Regions from separate parts of the Oceanobacillus sp. M65 genome, predicted to be linked through region 1. Evidence: riboswitches for the same ligand, from Rfam matches in the RefSeq annotation. Region 1 holds a riboswitch; each other region holds the start of a gene.

Region 1 (3,711 bases):
TTTGGTTTAAGACGATCATTCGTGGGGATGTGGCACCCACTCGAATCGGGGAACGCGTAAACATTCAGGATTTATCTATGCTTCACCAAAGTCCTGGAATGCCTTTAGTTATTGAAGATGATGTAACAGTGGGGCATCAGGTCACCCTACACTCTGCAATCATTAGAGAAAAAGCATTAATTGGAATGGGATCCATCATTCTTGATGGTGCAGAAATTGGTACAGGGGCATTTATCGGTGCTGGAAGCCTTGTCCCTCCAGGTAAGAAAATCCCCCCCAATACGCTAGCTCTTGGGAGACCAGCCAAAGTAGTAAGGAACTTAACGGAAGAGGACCTTGCAGAAATGGATCGAATTCGAAAATCATATGTGGAAAAAGGACAATATTACAAAGCACATACCACCCTTTAGAGAAAGCAATCTAATGGAGGTATACATAAAGCCTTCATCTTCCACTCTAGATTTATTATCAAGTACCGTGAAAACCCAAAAGCCGAACGGATTTCGAAAAAACAGATGGTTCCCTAAAAGGTACCTCATCATTTCGAATGTCCATTCGGCTTCTATAATTGATCTTTTTCTACTTCTTCTCCATCAACGCTTTTAATTCTACAACTTTATCTGTCTTTTCCCAAGGGAAGAGGATGTCTGTTCTTCCGAAATGACCATATGCTGCCGTGTTCTTAAAGATAGGTTTCTGCAAATCAAGCATACGGATAATGCCAGCTGGACGTAAATCAAATAGTTTGCGTATTGCATGCACTAACGCTTCTTCAGACACTTTTCCTGTTCCGAAAGTGTTTACTGCAATTGAAACAGGTTCAGCTACACCAATAGCATAGGCTAGTTGTACCTCACAAGTCTTGGCAAGTTCTGCAGCTACTATGTTTTTCGCAACATAACGTGCAGCATAAGCAGCGGATCGATCCACTTTCGTTGAATCCTTCCCACTAAAGGCTCCCCCACCATGTCGAGCATATCCACCGTATGTGTCCACAATAATTTTTCTGCCAGTTAACCCAGCATCTCCTTGTGGTCCACCAATCACAAAGCGGCCTGTTGGATTAATAAAATACTTCGTTGTTTCATCCAAAAGATTCTCTGGTACGACTGGACGAATAACATGTTCAATTAAATCCTTTTCGATTTGCTCTGTTGTGATATCTTGATGATGCTGTGTAGAAATAACAATCGTATCTACCTTTACTGGTTGGTCCTGTTCATCATATTCAACAGTTACCTGTGTTTTCCCATCTGGACGCAAGTAATCTAATACCTTTTCTTTTCTTACATCAGCCAAACGCTTCGCCAATTTGTGTGCAAGTGAAATAGGTAATGGCATGAGTTCCTCCGTCTCGTCGCAAGCAAAACCAAACATAAGTCCTTGGTCCCCTGCTCCAATAGAAGCAATCTCTTCATCACTCATTTTTCCTTGGCGAGACTCTAGTGCCTCGTCTACACCTCCGGCAATATCAGCAGATTGTTCATCAATTGCTGTCAATACGGCACATGTATCCGCATCAAAGCCATACTTTGCACGCGTATACCCAATTTCTTTAATCGTTTTTCTTACAATAGCCGGAATGTCTACATACGTACTTGTAGAAATCTCTCCCGCTACGAGCACCAAACCTGTTGTAACGGTTGTTTCACAAGCAACACGCGCATATGGGTCCTTCTTTAAAATTTCATCTAGAATTGCATCTGAAATCTGATCAGATATTTTATCAGGATGCCCTTCTGTTACCGATTCTGAAGTAAATAAACGACGATTAGCAGCCATAGTGCTTAATCCTCCTTTTGATTTCTGTTACGGATCTCTGTTCATCAAGTTTTGCTATTTCATAACAAAGGTTTTTATAAAATAAAAAAAGCCCTTCCTTCAGTAATGAGGAAAGGAGTACCAGCCTTTCGCTCTTATTGTTCAAGGAAATTTCCTTGCACCAGGTTAGCACCTTTTCACCGATGTGATGGTTGCTGGGTTTCATCGGGGCTGTCCCTCCACCTACTCTGAATAAGAGAGTATCCGCTCGAAATTTAGCTTATCGAATGAGAACTGACATGTCAACTATTTTTGGTTCGTAACAAGGTTTGCGAAAATTTCATATGATTAGATTAGATATTTAGTATGGACTATTCAATTAAATGTGTTATACTAATAATCACATTAAGGCAACGTAATACAACACATTACCAAAGGTAGGTGCAGTGAAGTGAAAATGGTAGAAAAAAACCCTTGTACTGAATTAGAGCAGCATACTCCGATACTGGAGAATGAAACTGTCCCACGGCTTATCGAGATAATCTTAGCAAAAATGGAAGCAGTTTTAACCTCCACAGGTGCAATTAGATCAACCACTGGTAAATATACCGGTCGCTCTCCTAAGGACAAATTTATTGTTCGCGACGCAGTCAGTGATTCTAAAATCGATTGGGGTCAAGTCAACCAATCTATTGATGAGGATGCATTTGAAAGACTATACAAAAAAACAACAGAATACTTGAAAAACCAGAAAGAAATATATAGATTTAAAGGATTTGCTGGGGCAGATGAAGACTCCCGCCTGCCGATCCAAGTAGTTTCCGAATATGCTTGGCATAGCTTGTTTGCAAGGCAGCTTTTCATAACCCCAACAGAGGAAGAACTCGCCAACCACCAAGCAGAATTTACAGTCCTATCTGCACCGGGATGTTTTGCAGATCCTGATACAGACAGTACTAATTCGGAAACATTTGTTATTGTTTCATTTAAAAAACGAGTCATTCTAATTGGCGGCACAGAATATGCGGGCGAAATAAAGAAATCAATTTTTTCTGTGATGAATTATCTCTTGCCACAACAAGATATCCTTCCCATGCATTGCTCTGCCAATGTCGGGGATGAGGGAGATGTCGCTTTGTTTTTTGGGTTATCTGGAACAGGCAAAACGACCCTATCCGCTGACCCTGACAGAAAATTAGTCGGGGATGATGAACATGGCTGGAGTAATAATGGTATATTCAATATAGAGGGCGGTTGTTATGCTAAATGCATTAATTTATCAGAAGAAAAAGAACCACAAATATATAATGCCATACGATTTGGTTCTGTTTTGGAAAATGTCATGCTTGATTCCGAGAATGACAAGCCAGACTATTCCAATACGTCCCTAACGGAAAACACGCGAGCTGCTTATCCTATTGAACATATGGAGAATGTGATGGTCCCAAGTATCGCTGGTCACCCAAACACCATTATCTTTTTAACTGCAGATGCCTCTGGGACCCTACCGCCGATTAGTAAATTAACGAATGAACAGGCGATGTATCACTTTCTCAGTGGTTACACGAGCAAGCTTGCTGGGACTGAACGTGGAGTGACTAAACCCCAAGCAACTTTTTCGGCCTGCTTTGGTTCTCCATTCTTGCCGCTCTCTCCTTCTGTCTATGCAGAAATGCTTGGCAAAAAGATAGAGGAACATTCGGCAACTGTATTTTTGATTAATACAGGTTGGACTGGTGGCTCTTACGAAGATGGTGGCGAACGTATTAAATTATCCTACACAAGAGCAATGGTATATGCAGCATTGAAAGGCGAATTAAATAATACAGAAACCATTCTAGATGAAATATTCGGATTAGAGATTCCATACCATGTTCCAGGTGTACCTGAGCAGCTCTTAGTTCCTGCCAATACATGGGCAAACATTGCAGATTATCAAAAAGCAGCGGA
Region 2 (3,711 bases), on a different contig from region 1:
AGACTAGTTGAATGGCAGCCATTCCCGAACTGCAGGCATACCCTCTATCTCCTGCTTCCAAGTTTGCAATCCCTTCCTCAAGAATGGATCGAGTTGGATTTTTTGTCCTTGTGTAGTCGTATCCAGTGCTCAAGTTAAGTCCTTGGTGCTGGTAAGCTGTTGATAAATAAATTGGCGGGTTTACTGCACCGGTTTTTTGGTCGCTATGATTACCCAGCTGCACCAGTTGTGTCTCGATGTGTCTTTTTGTCATGTAATCGATCCTTTCAGCAAATAAATAAAGGACTTTTAGCAAGGGAAAAAGATCCTTAATAACGCGTTTACGCTTTGCGCATACTGGACTTAGCCTAAATGTAAAAAGGAAGAGGAATTGTTACATTCCTCTTCTTGAAGTTTTTATCCCCAAATCTCTTTCCCAATCTCAACTATAAATTTTAATTTATTCCACTGATCTTCTTCCGTTAATTTATTTCCGTGGTGGGTTGATGCAAATCCACATTGTGTGCTCAAGCATAGTTGATCTAGCGGAACATATTGAGATGCCTCTTTAATTCGTGCTTTAATAGATTCTTTGTCCTCTAGCTCCCCATTTTTTGATGTGATTACACCAAGAATAACCTGAGCTCCGCCAGCAGGGATATGTTTTAGCGGTTTGAAATCACCAGAACGCTCATCATCATATTCCAAGAAGAATCCATCTACTTTCTCTTTGGCAAACAAAGTGGATGCGATTAAGTCATAACTCCCTTCAAATGCCCAATTGGATCGATAGTTTCCACGACATAAGTGTGTCGTCACAACTAAATCGTCTGGTTTTCCTTCCAGTACCTCATTAACAACGCGTAATGCCAGGTTTATTAGTTTTTCCCTTGAATATTTCCCTTCGTTAAACGGAATATCTGGTGAAGAAAGACCAGCAATATAAACATCATCGAATTGTAGATAGCGAACCCCAGCTTCATAAAAAGCGTGTAATGCATCACGGTATGTTTGAATAACATCATTGGCATATTCATCAATGTCAGGGTAAATTTCTTCATTAATTATTCCTTGATTGAAGAGTTGATTAGGGCTAGGGATTGTTTGTTTGGCAACTGCACGCCCAGCAACGATATCATTGAATTCAATGAAATCTTTAATGAAAGGGTGATCGGGATTAAAGGAAACCTTCCCTATATTTCGGACATTATATCTTTCAGTCTCCTCATTTCCATTAAAAACATAGCCTACGTCTGGAACATATCCTTCTATCCCGTTTAGATGCTCTAAGAAATCAGTGTGCCAGAATCTACGTCTAAACTCGCCATCCGTCACCGCATTCAAGCCAATTTCAATCTGCTTATCAACAATACGCTTAATTTCCTTTGTTTCGATCTCACGCAATTGTGTAGCAGAAATTATTCCTTCTTTAAATTCCTTTCTTGCTTGATGAATGCTTTCCGGTCGTAATAAACTTCCTACTTGATCCGCTTTAAAAGGTGCTTTCGTTAAGGTAATTGACATGTTAAATCCCTACTTTCGTTTTATTTTTTATAAACGCAATTCAACTAAACTAGTAATAAACGTATCTATTTTATGTAACCAACAAAAAACCCCCTTCTTAACAAATAAGAAGAGGGTTGGATACGTAAAAATTTTCTCTTCTTATCTCCAAGCTTAACGCTTCTGGAATTAGCACAGTACAAATGTCTGTTGCTGAGGTTTCAATGGGCCAGTCCCTCCACCTCTCTGGATAAGAAAAATCATATGAAATTTTTTGATTAGTCAATATACTACAGTTGTCGGATCAAAATGTCAAGGGGATATTAGAAGATTGTTATTATAAGAGGTGGCGAATGACATGGGCCATGGTGTGAAAAGTGGTATGAACATATCGCCATTAGGGTATCTAGTAAAGGAATGGTTGAAAAAATTAACCCAATCGCAACATAGAAATAAAACAAATAGGGGGAGTAGGAATAGTATGGGTGATAATAGTGATCATAAATCGTCAAACCAGTCCAGTAGGGTGCAAGAGAAACCAGAAAGGCAATATTTATTCCCGTCTCAGGTAATGGAGACGTTTAGCGAAAAAGGGAAAGAGCACCTTGATACAAATATGCCTTCCCAGTTCATTCTTTCTTTAAAGGCTGGTTCGTTTATGACCTTTGGAGCTCTTTTTTCAGTGTTGCTTGCTATCGGTATTGATGCTAAAGGGCTTACCTATCTTTTGCAGGGACTTGGATTTACAGCAGGGTATCTAATGGTATTTGTATCAGGTTCTGTTTTGTTTACTGAAGTAAATGTACTTTTGCCAACATCTTATTTACAAAAGTCTTATTGGAAGAAAAATAAATACGTCAAATTCTGGGTCGTAGCCTATATCGGAAACATTGTTGGTGCGTTGTTTGTGGCTTTATTAGTAATCAGTTCAAACTCCATGACACCTGAATTCACGAAAGAGATAGAAACCCTTCTATCTCATAAAATGAAATTTGCTGAGAATGGATGGATTGGCTGGTTTCAAGTAGTTGTGTCTGGTATTCTCGCAAATTGGCTTATAGGAATGGCTGCCTTTCTAACCACAGCGGCTAGGGATATGGTCGGTAAAATTTTGGGCACAGCTTTACCTGTCATACTTTTTGTGGCTGGGAATTTTCAGCATAGCGCAGCAAATATGGGGTATTTCAGTTTAGGCCTCTTTACATCTGATAAGTATGTATGGCAGGAATATGTCTTACAAAACCTAATCCCCGCAAGTATTGGCAATATCATCGGAGGAGCCATTTTTATTTCCTTGCTCTTTTCATACGCATTCCGAAAAGAGATGCGAAGTTCATGAGGTTAGTAGAGAATTGTGTTAAAGAAGGTAAAATATAATTCATCATAGTGCGATAAACTTTACCTGAGAAGGAACTGGCCAGTAAAAGTGAATAAAATTTGAGAAGAAAACCCCTTTATGGTTATGATTACCAAAAGGGGTTTTGAGTTGATAATAATAATTCTTAACCGAACTCCATAAATGCATTTTGAATTGGAGGCAAATTCTATTGGGAAATCTAATGAAGCGATTTGTTTATAGACCTACTTCATTCGCTGCATAGGTAGCAATTTCATTACTGAAACCTTCATACTCTAGCTGTTCTATTAACCCACTTTTTGAGAATGCAGTATAATCCAAGTAGTCTTCCGCCATTTTTACTGCTTGTTCTTTCCAATTTACATTAATTTTTTCTACTGCATAAGTAGCATCCTTATTATTAAAGCCTTCATATTCTAACTGTTCTATTAAGCCACTTTTTGCAAATGCCGTATATGCTACGTAATCTTCCGCCATTTTTACAGCCTGTTGCTGTGACATCGTTTCTTTATTTTCTTGCTTTTCGGCTTCTGCTTTAGCCTTTTCTTCTTCCTCTTGCTTTTCAGCCTCTGCTTTAGCCCTTTCTTCTTCCTCTTGCTTTTCAGCCTCTGCTTTAGCCTTTTCTTCTTCCTCTTGCTTTTCAGCTTCTGCTTTAGCCTTTTCTTCTTCCTCTTGCTTTTCAGCTTCTGCTTTAGCCTTTTCTTCCTCCTCTTGCTTTTCAGCTTCTGCTTTAACCTTTTCTTCCTCCTCTTGCTTCTCGGCCTCTGCCTCTTCGGCTTTCACCTGCTCTGTTTGACTGTTATTATCAGCGATATCACTTGTGGGCGGGGTTGTTACTCCGAATAAAATGAGAAACACTATTGTTGCGATAC
Region 3 (3,711 bases), 1.5 Mb from region 1:
TTAACTTTTTCATGCTGTATCTTCTCCTTTTGTTTTGATTTTTGTATACGTCTAGCTCCAGCTCCCAGCGACTAGCGTGACTTCTTTCTCCTCCGTGCGATAAGTCAATATCAGCTCCCTTTGGTCGCTTTATTTCCTTTATCTCCTTTGGAGAAATCCAGTCCGTACGTCGCTAAACGGGCGCTGTCGCTTTTGATTTTATCTTCTTCTTATTTTTTTGGATAAAATATTTCCGGTGGATTGTAATCCCTGAACCATGACGACGAGTATTCCTACTGTTATTAGCATTACCATGGTGTCGAACCGCTGATAACCAAAGGTAATGGCCAGGTCTCCTAATCCGCCACCACCAACTGCTCCTGCCATGGCTGAGGCTCCAACCAATCCAATTGTTGCAATGGTTGCCCCTAACACGAGGGAACTAAGAGCTTCTGGTATAAGAAAGCGAATAATTATTTGCCAAGGTGTTGCTCCCATTGACTGGGCAGCTTCCATCACACCTGGATCTACTTCTAAAAGAGAATTCTCTATTAATCTTGCAATGTATGGTCCTGCAAATAACACCATTGGTACAATAGCTGCGGCCGTGCCTATTGAGGTTCCAACAACTAATCTAGTAAATGGAATGACTGCGACCATTAAGATAATAAACGGAATAGAACGAAATATGTTTACTATTGCATTTAAGACCGTAAAAATATACTTGTTTTCCCATAAGTGTCCTTTACGTGTCACAACAAGGACAATTCCTAATACCAACCCTATAATCATAGAGAAAAATAGGGCGACTGCTACCATTACAATGGTTTGCCATAATGCCTCTGTAATTTGTTGCCAATCAACCAACATCTGCTAACACTTCCTTTACACTTACTTTTTGCTGATGAATATGCATAATGACACGGTTAATTTCTTTTTCTTCCCCTTCAAATTGCACGATAAGATTTCCAAATGGTACGCCCTGTAATTCTGTGATACTACCAAACAGAACATTTACCTCTACCTCGTATTGCTTTGCGATTTGCGACAACAATGGTGTTCCAGTAGACTCACCAACAAAGACAATTCGATAAATTTGGTTATGTGCGTCTTGTCTTTTTACTAACTCGTATACGGAATCTGGGATTTGATCATGCATTACCGTACTGACGAAGTTATGAGCTGTGGTCGTTTGCGGCTGAGAAAAGACATCAAATACAGAACCAGATTCGACTACTTTTCCATCTTCCAGCACAGCAACTTTATCGCAAATTTCTCTAATTACGCCCATTTCGTGCGTGATAATTAAAATGGTGATATTGTATTCCTGATTAATTTTCTTTAAAAGTTTTAAAATAGCATTTGTTGTATCTGGGTCAAGGGCTGATGTTGCCTCATCACATAAAAGAATGGATGGCTGGGTTGCAAGAGAACGGGCAATCCCAACTCGCTGTTTCTGTCCCCCAGAAAGTTGGTCTGGATAGCTGTCAGCTTTGTCACGCAAGCCGACAAAATCAAGTAGTTCATAAACACGCTTTGTTACTTCCTTTTTTGGAGTTTTGCTTAAAAGTAAGGGCATTGCGACATTGGTAAACACGGTTTTCGAATTAAGTAAATTAAAATGTTGAAAGATCATCCCAATGTTTCGCTTTGCCTCCCGTAGTTCCTTAGGTGAAAGTGCTTGTAAGTTTTGCCCATTCACGGTCACTGTTCCGGATGTTGGCTGTTCGAGTAAATTAACACATCGAATGAGCGAGCTTTTTCCAGCACCACTAAACCCAATCACACCATATATCTCTCCCTCTTCTATGTGGAGATCCACATTATCCAGTGCTTTTACACCTTCTGCCTTTTCGCCGTATACTTTTGAAACCTGATCAAATGTAATCATCTACTTCCTCCTGCTCGTTGTAGTTTCAAATTAAAAAGCCTCTTCTTATAAGATAAGAAGAGGCAATGAACTAGTATCCTCCTCTTATCTTTACAGACCTTCGTCTGTTGGAATTGGCACGTTGCTTTAAAAGCACGTTGCCGAGGTATCAATGGGCCAGTCCCTCCACCTCTCTGGATAAGAAGTAATGCATATTTAATTTTGTCGTTAAGAAGAGTTATTTCGTGTAAAATCAAAAAATCCCTTCTTATAAAAATAAGAAGGGATCAGCTATGTACGATCATCCTCTTCTTATTTTTCAGGCTCGCATTCGCCTGTTGGATTTAGCACAGTACTATTAAAAGTCCGCTGCCGAGATATCAATGGGCCAAGTCCCTCCATCTCTCTGAATAAGAAGTAATGCATATTTAATTTGTTGTTGCTACTTACAATACTACCAGCCTTTCAATCTGTCAACAGATTTTTTTACTTTTTTTATATTTCGTACAATTGGCCTAAAAGTAGTTTCACCTTTAAAAATATGCAAAAGGACTGTCTTCGCAGTTACGAAAACAGTCCTTTTATAATTGTTTCAAGCTTATTTAATGGCTTCTTTGCCACCCATATAGGCACGTAATACAGGAGGAACAATGACAGAGCCATCCTCTTGTTGGTAATTCTCCAGAATAGCTGCAACGGTTCGACCAAGTGCCAATCCGCTGCCATTCAAAGTATGAACAAACTCTGGCTTCGCATTTGCTTCTCTGCGGAAACGGATTCCTGCACGTCTTGCCTGAAAGTCTTCAAAGTTAGAGCAAGAAGAAATTTCCCGGTACGTGTTTTGGCTAGGAATCCATACTTCAATATCGTATTTCTTCGCTGCTGTAAATCCAAGATCACCAGTACACATGCTCATGACACGATATGGTAACTGTAATAGTTGTAATACCTTTTCAGCATGTCCTGTCAGGTTCTCCAATGTCTCATAAGAATCTTCTGGCTTAGCAAAGTGAACGAGCTCCACTTTATTAAATTGATGCTGACGAATAAGGCCTCGTGTATCCCTACCAGCAGAACCCGCTTCAGAACGGAAACAGCCACTGAAAGCTACGTATTTTTTAGGAAGATCATCTAGATTTAAAATTTCATCACGATGATAATTCGTAACAGGTACTTCTGCTGTAGGAGCCATGAAGTAATCCCACTCTTCTAGCTTGAAGGCATCTTCTTCAAACTTAGGAAGCTGACCTGTTCCTGTCATGCTAGTGCGGTTGACGATATATGGTGGAAGCATTTCCTCATAGCCATGTTCATCTGCATGTAAATCCATCATAAAGTTTAATAAAGCGCGCTCTAGTCTGGCTCCAAGCCCTTTATAAAAGACGAAACGGCTTCCTGTTACTTTAGCTGCGCGTTCGAAGTCAAGGATATCAAGGTTTGTCGCAATATCCCAATGAGGTTGTGCTTCAAAGTTGAAATCTTTACGTTCTCCCCAGTTGCGCACTTCTTTATTATCCTCTTCATTTTCTCCCACAGGTACACTTTCATGAGGGAGATTTGGGATAGAAAGCATAATCGTGTTAAGTGTTTCTTCAATTTCTTTTAATTCTTTATCCAGTTCAGAAATGCGTTCTCCAACCTCACGCATTTCTTTAATTGCTTGGTCCGCATCTTTCTTTTCTTTTTTAAGAACAGAGATCTGCTTAGTTGCTTCATTACGTTTCGCTTTCAACGTTTCTGTTTCAGCAATGAGCTCTCTTCGTCTTTCATCTAATTCCCCAAATTTGTCTAACTCGGAGAGATCTTCACCGCGGTGTGCTAATTTTTCCTTCACTTCCGTAAAGTTGTTACGTAAAAACTTC
Region 4 (3,711 bases), 1.1 Mb from region 1:
TAGCAAATGTGAACGTGGAGGTCTGGAAAATAGGTGGTGTCAGACTCCCCAGCATATCCTTTGCGTCATAGCCCTGGTGGATAACTGCTGTTTCGATATGTTGATCGTCTTTCTTCACAAAGATCCCCCCTGAAATGATTTCTTATTCTACTACTATCTTATTCTATTAACACTTTTTTTGAAAGCGTTTTCTTATAACTACAATCATGCTTTTTGCTTTTTAGATCAGACTCTTTTAAAATGGAGTTTATTTGATAAAAGAAGTTTTGCAGTTACACGCGGGGGACAAATTTGTATAGAAAAGAAGGGTTGGCATGAACGCAAAACAGGAACAAACAGGCATTCTACTAACTGCAGGGGCATATTTACTCTGGGGTTTTCTACCGATCTACTGGAAGGCAGTGAATCATGTATCTGCTGGTGAAATTCTCGCACACAGAATAGTATGGTCGTTCGTCTTCATGCTAGTACTCATTGCCTTGCTAGGAAAGTGGTCCACCGTACTCAAGGAATGCAAAGCAATCTTGACCAACAAAAAGCAATTAATTGCTGTGATTTTTGCATCCATTATGATTACACTCAACTGGCTGACCTTCATTTGGGCTGTGAATAGCGACCATGTTCTTCAAGCAAGCCTTGGCTATTATATTAATCCATTAATTAGTATATTACTCGGTATTCTCGTGTTAAAAGAAACCCTGACAAAAAGACAGCTGGTTTCCTTTATTCTTGCAGGTGCAGGCGTTCTATTTTTAACAGTTAGCTACGGGGTTTTCCCTTGGGTATCCTTATTGCTCGCTATGAGCTTTGGGCTATACGGATTATTTAAAAAGAGATTAAATGTAGGAGCTTTTGCTAGTTTAACAATTGAAACAATGTTTATTACACCAATAGCTATCCTTTATTTACTGATTATCCCGGAAAATATTTTTCAGGCTAATACTTTCTTTACGTCCTCCACCTTGCTACTCATTGGCGCAGGAATCGTTACAGCAGTTCCGTTACTTTTGTTTGCAGGTGGAGCAAGAAGAATACCGCTAGCCATGATTGGGTTTCTCCAATACATTGCTCCGACCATTATGTTGGTTCTCGGTGTGTTTGTATATAATGAAACCTTCACTACTGCTCATTTAATCGCATTTTCTCTTATCTGGATAGCCCTCATCAACTATATGCTATCAACTTATTTCCCTTTTCGAAAAAGGGCGAGAGAATAGACCGTATGTCACTTAACAAGAGGTTCTTGCCTCTTGTTTTTTTACTATACAATTATTTTCAATAAACGGTTGACAATCGCGTATAATCGGTTTTATAATGTGAATAATTTAAAAATTAAATCTCTTATCAAGAGCGGTGGAGGGAATAGGCCCTGCGAAGCCCGGCAACCTGAAAGCAAACCTTGTTTGCTTCCGATGGTGCTAAATCCTACAGATCATCTTGGATCTGGAAGATAAGAGGAGGAACGTGAATTATACGCCCTCTTCTTAGGAAGAGGGCTTTTTATATTCCCCCCTCCTCCCCCAGACCGGTTACACTGCAAACTGCAGTCTTACATCGAAAAGCTGTTGACTGGCAGTCCATAATCTTAAAGGAGGAATTTACATGTCATCATTTACTTACCAACAGGATGAAACAACGTTACTTCACGGAGGACAGGTGCCTGATCCATCTACCGGGGCAAGGGCTGTACCCATTTATCAAACAACTTCTTATGTGTTCAATAATACGGAGCATGCACAAAACCTATTTGGTTTATCAGAAGCGGGCAACATTTATTCACGGATAGGGAACCCAACGGTTGACGTATTTGAACAACGAATTGCCCAACTGGAAGATGGAGTTGCAGCTGTAGCTACGTCATCAGGTATGGCCGCAATATCCTTTGCAATATTAAACATTGCCGGATCTGGAGATGAAATTGTTGCAGACAGCAATTTGTATGGTGGTACCTACAACTTATTTACTCACACGTTGCCGCGCTATGGAATAACTGTAAAATTTGTAGATGGGACCGATCTTGAAGAAATCAAGAATGCTATAACAGACAAGACAAAAGCTATTTTTGGAGAAATCATTACAAACCCTAGTCTAAATATCTTTGATGTAGAGGCTGTATCAGCCATCGCTCACCAGCATGGCATCCCGCTCATTATTGATAACACGTTTGCACCGTACTTAACCAAGCCACTTACTTGGGGAGCGGATGTCGTTGTCCATTCAGCTACAAAATGGATCGGTGGACATGGAACAACAATTGGTGGTGTTGTGGTTGACGGTGGCCGCTTTAATTGGAACAATGCGAGATTTAAAGGGTTTACTGAGCCTCAGGAAAGCTATAACGGATTACGTTTTATTGATGTCGGGGCAGCCGCCTTTGCGACAAAATTACGCGTAGAGCTTTTACGTGATATTGGAGCTTGTTTAAGCCCACAAGGTGCCTTTCAGTTATTACAGGGACTGGAGACATTACATTTGCGAATAGAAAAACACACTAAAAATGCTCAAGAAATTGCTGCGTACCTAGCCGATCACCCTGCTGTTGAATGGGTAAACTACCCTGGTCTACAAAACCATCCCTCTCACCAGCTAGCTAAAAAGTATTTAAAAAACGGATATGGTTCTATCATAACGTTTGGCATAAAAGGTGGCCGGGAAGCTGGCCGGAAACTGATTGATTCCATATCATTATGGTCACATGTAGCGAATGTGGGGGATGCGAAGTCACTCATTATCCATCCAGCCTCGACTACCCACCAGCAGCTTAACCCAGAAGAGTTGAAAAGCTCCGGGGTGTCGGAAGAGTTAGTTCGATTATCTATCGGGTTAGAAGCTACTTCTGACCTGCTAAGCACATTGGATGAGGCGATCAATCAGGCTGTTGGTAAAACAACGAACCAAAAACCTTCGGAAAAAGATGCAATAGAATGGCTCGTCAGATCTCCATTCGACCGAAGTGATGGGACAGTAAGACAAAAAGCAATCGCAGTTTATACTGAAGGAAACAATAGAGAAGTGAATAAAACAATTGAACAGCTTAAAGCACTCGGATTCCTTGTTCCAACAATCCAGCAGGAAATCAACGGAGAAAAGAATCGTTTTACTCAGTTAGCAGATGTACCTTATCAAGTAGACGCTGTCTATGTAGATCACAACGTCCTTCCATCTGACACTTTAGAACAATTCATAAATAAGCAAAGCAGTATCTTATGGGTACGTTATCTAGAGGGCCATACACAACTTATCGAAAATGCTGAGGCAACCGGGATTACAGTTGTCTCTGGAAATACCCCCTATGATGAATTCATCCGCTTAAGGGGAGGGCTTCCTGAGAGTGTGATTGCAGGAGTGTGAGAATGGAAATTTCCTGGGAGGTTATCTTGTGATAAATGAATCAACCAAAGCACTACTCTTCAAGGGTAAGGAGGGCGTTTTATGACAAATTCCCAGAGAACGGTTGCTACTACTGGGGACATCACCATTGGACCACTCCTCCTCACTTCTGGGGAGCTGCTTGAGGAGGTTTCTCTCCGTTATGAGATTTCCGGACCAGAGGGTGCTCCTTTTATTCTTGTATGCCACGCCTTAACAGGGAACCAGCATACAATTGGAAATGATAAAAATCCCGGCTGGTGGAGTGGTCTTATTGGCGAGAGTATGTATGTTGACACAGACGCCTATCAAGTCCTCACCTTTAATGTACTTGGTGGTTGT

Evidence for each region. A riboswitch is a leader RNA that binds a small molecule or an ion and turns the genes downstream of it on or off. The one in region 1 is predicted to bind S-adenosylmethionine.
Region 2: linked by a shared signal. The riboswitch ahead of ACTWPF_RS15280 (5-methyltetrahydropteroyltriglutamate--homocysteine S-methyltransferase) and the one ahead of metK (methionine adenosyltransferase) in region 1 are both predicted to bind S-adenosylmethionine.
Region 3: linked by a shared signal. The riboswitch ahead of ACTWPF_RS00440 (methionine ABC transporter ATP-binding protein) and the one ahead of metK (methionine adenosyltransferase) in region 1 are both predicted to bind S-adenosylmethionine.
Region 4: linked by a shared signal. The riboswitch ahead of ACTWPF_RS02460 (aminotransferase class I/II-fold pyridoxal phosphate-dependent enzyme) and the one ahead of metK (methionine adenosyltransferase) in region 1 are both predicted to bind S-adenosylmethionine.

Annotation. Positions count from the first base shown of each region.
Region 1 covers NZ_JBQQCJ010000001.1:1,581,615-1,585,325, reverse strand. The annotation lists gene ACTWPF_RS07500 (gamma carbonic anhydrase) at 1-410, shown strand, start outside; gene metK (methionine adenosyltransferase) at 580-1,782, opposite strand; SAM riboswitch class I at 1,914-2,020, opposite strand; gene pckA (phosphoenolpyruvate carboxykinase (ATP)) at 2,219-3,711, shown strand, end outside.
Region 2 covers NZ_JBQQCJ010000004.1:33,700-37,410, forward strand. The annotation lists gene ACTWPF_RS15275 (methionine biosynthesis PLP-dependent protein) at 1-253, opposite strand, end outside; gene ACTWPF_RS15280 (5-methyltetrahydropteroyltriglutamate--homocysteine S-methyltransferase) at 397-1,503, opposite strand; SAM riboswitch class I at 1,642-1,739, opposite strand; gene ACTWPF_RS15285 (formate/nitrite transporter family protein) at 1,964-2,821, shown strand; gene ACTWPF_RS15290 (Ltp family lipoprotein) at 3,056-3,711, opposite strand, start outside.
Region 3 covers NZ_JBQQCJ010000001.1:79,297-83,007, forward strand. The annotation lists gene ACTWPF_RS00430 (MetQ/NlpA family ABC transporter substrate-binding protein) at 1-13, opposite strand, end outside; gene ACTWPF_RS00435 (methionine ABC transporter permease) at 199-849, opposite strand; gene ACTWPF_RS00440 (methionine ABC transporter ATP-binding protein) at 839-1,870, opposite strand; SAM riboswitch class I at 1,952-2,054, opposite strand; SAM riboswitch class I at 2,159-2,266, opposite strand; gene serS (serine--tRNA ligase) at 2,448-3,711, opposite strand, start outside.
Region 4 covers NZ_JBQQCJ010000001.1:511,848-515,558, reverse strand. The annotation lists gene megL (methionine gamma-lyase) at 1-118, opposite strand, end outside; gene rarD (EamA family transporter RarD) at 315-1,217, shown strand; SAM riboswitch class I at 1,339-1,457, shown strand; gene ACTWPF_RS02460 (aminotransferase class I/II-fold pyridoxal phosphate-dependent enzyme) at 1,603-3,351, shown strand; gene metX (homoserine O-acetyltransferase MetX) at 3,433-3,711, shown strand, end outside.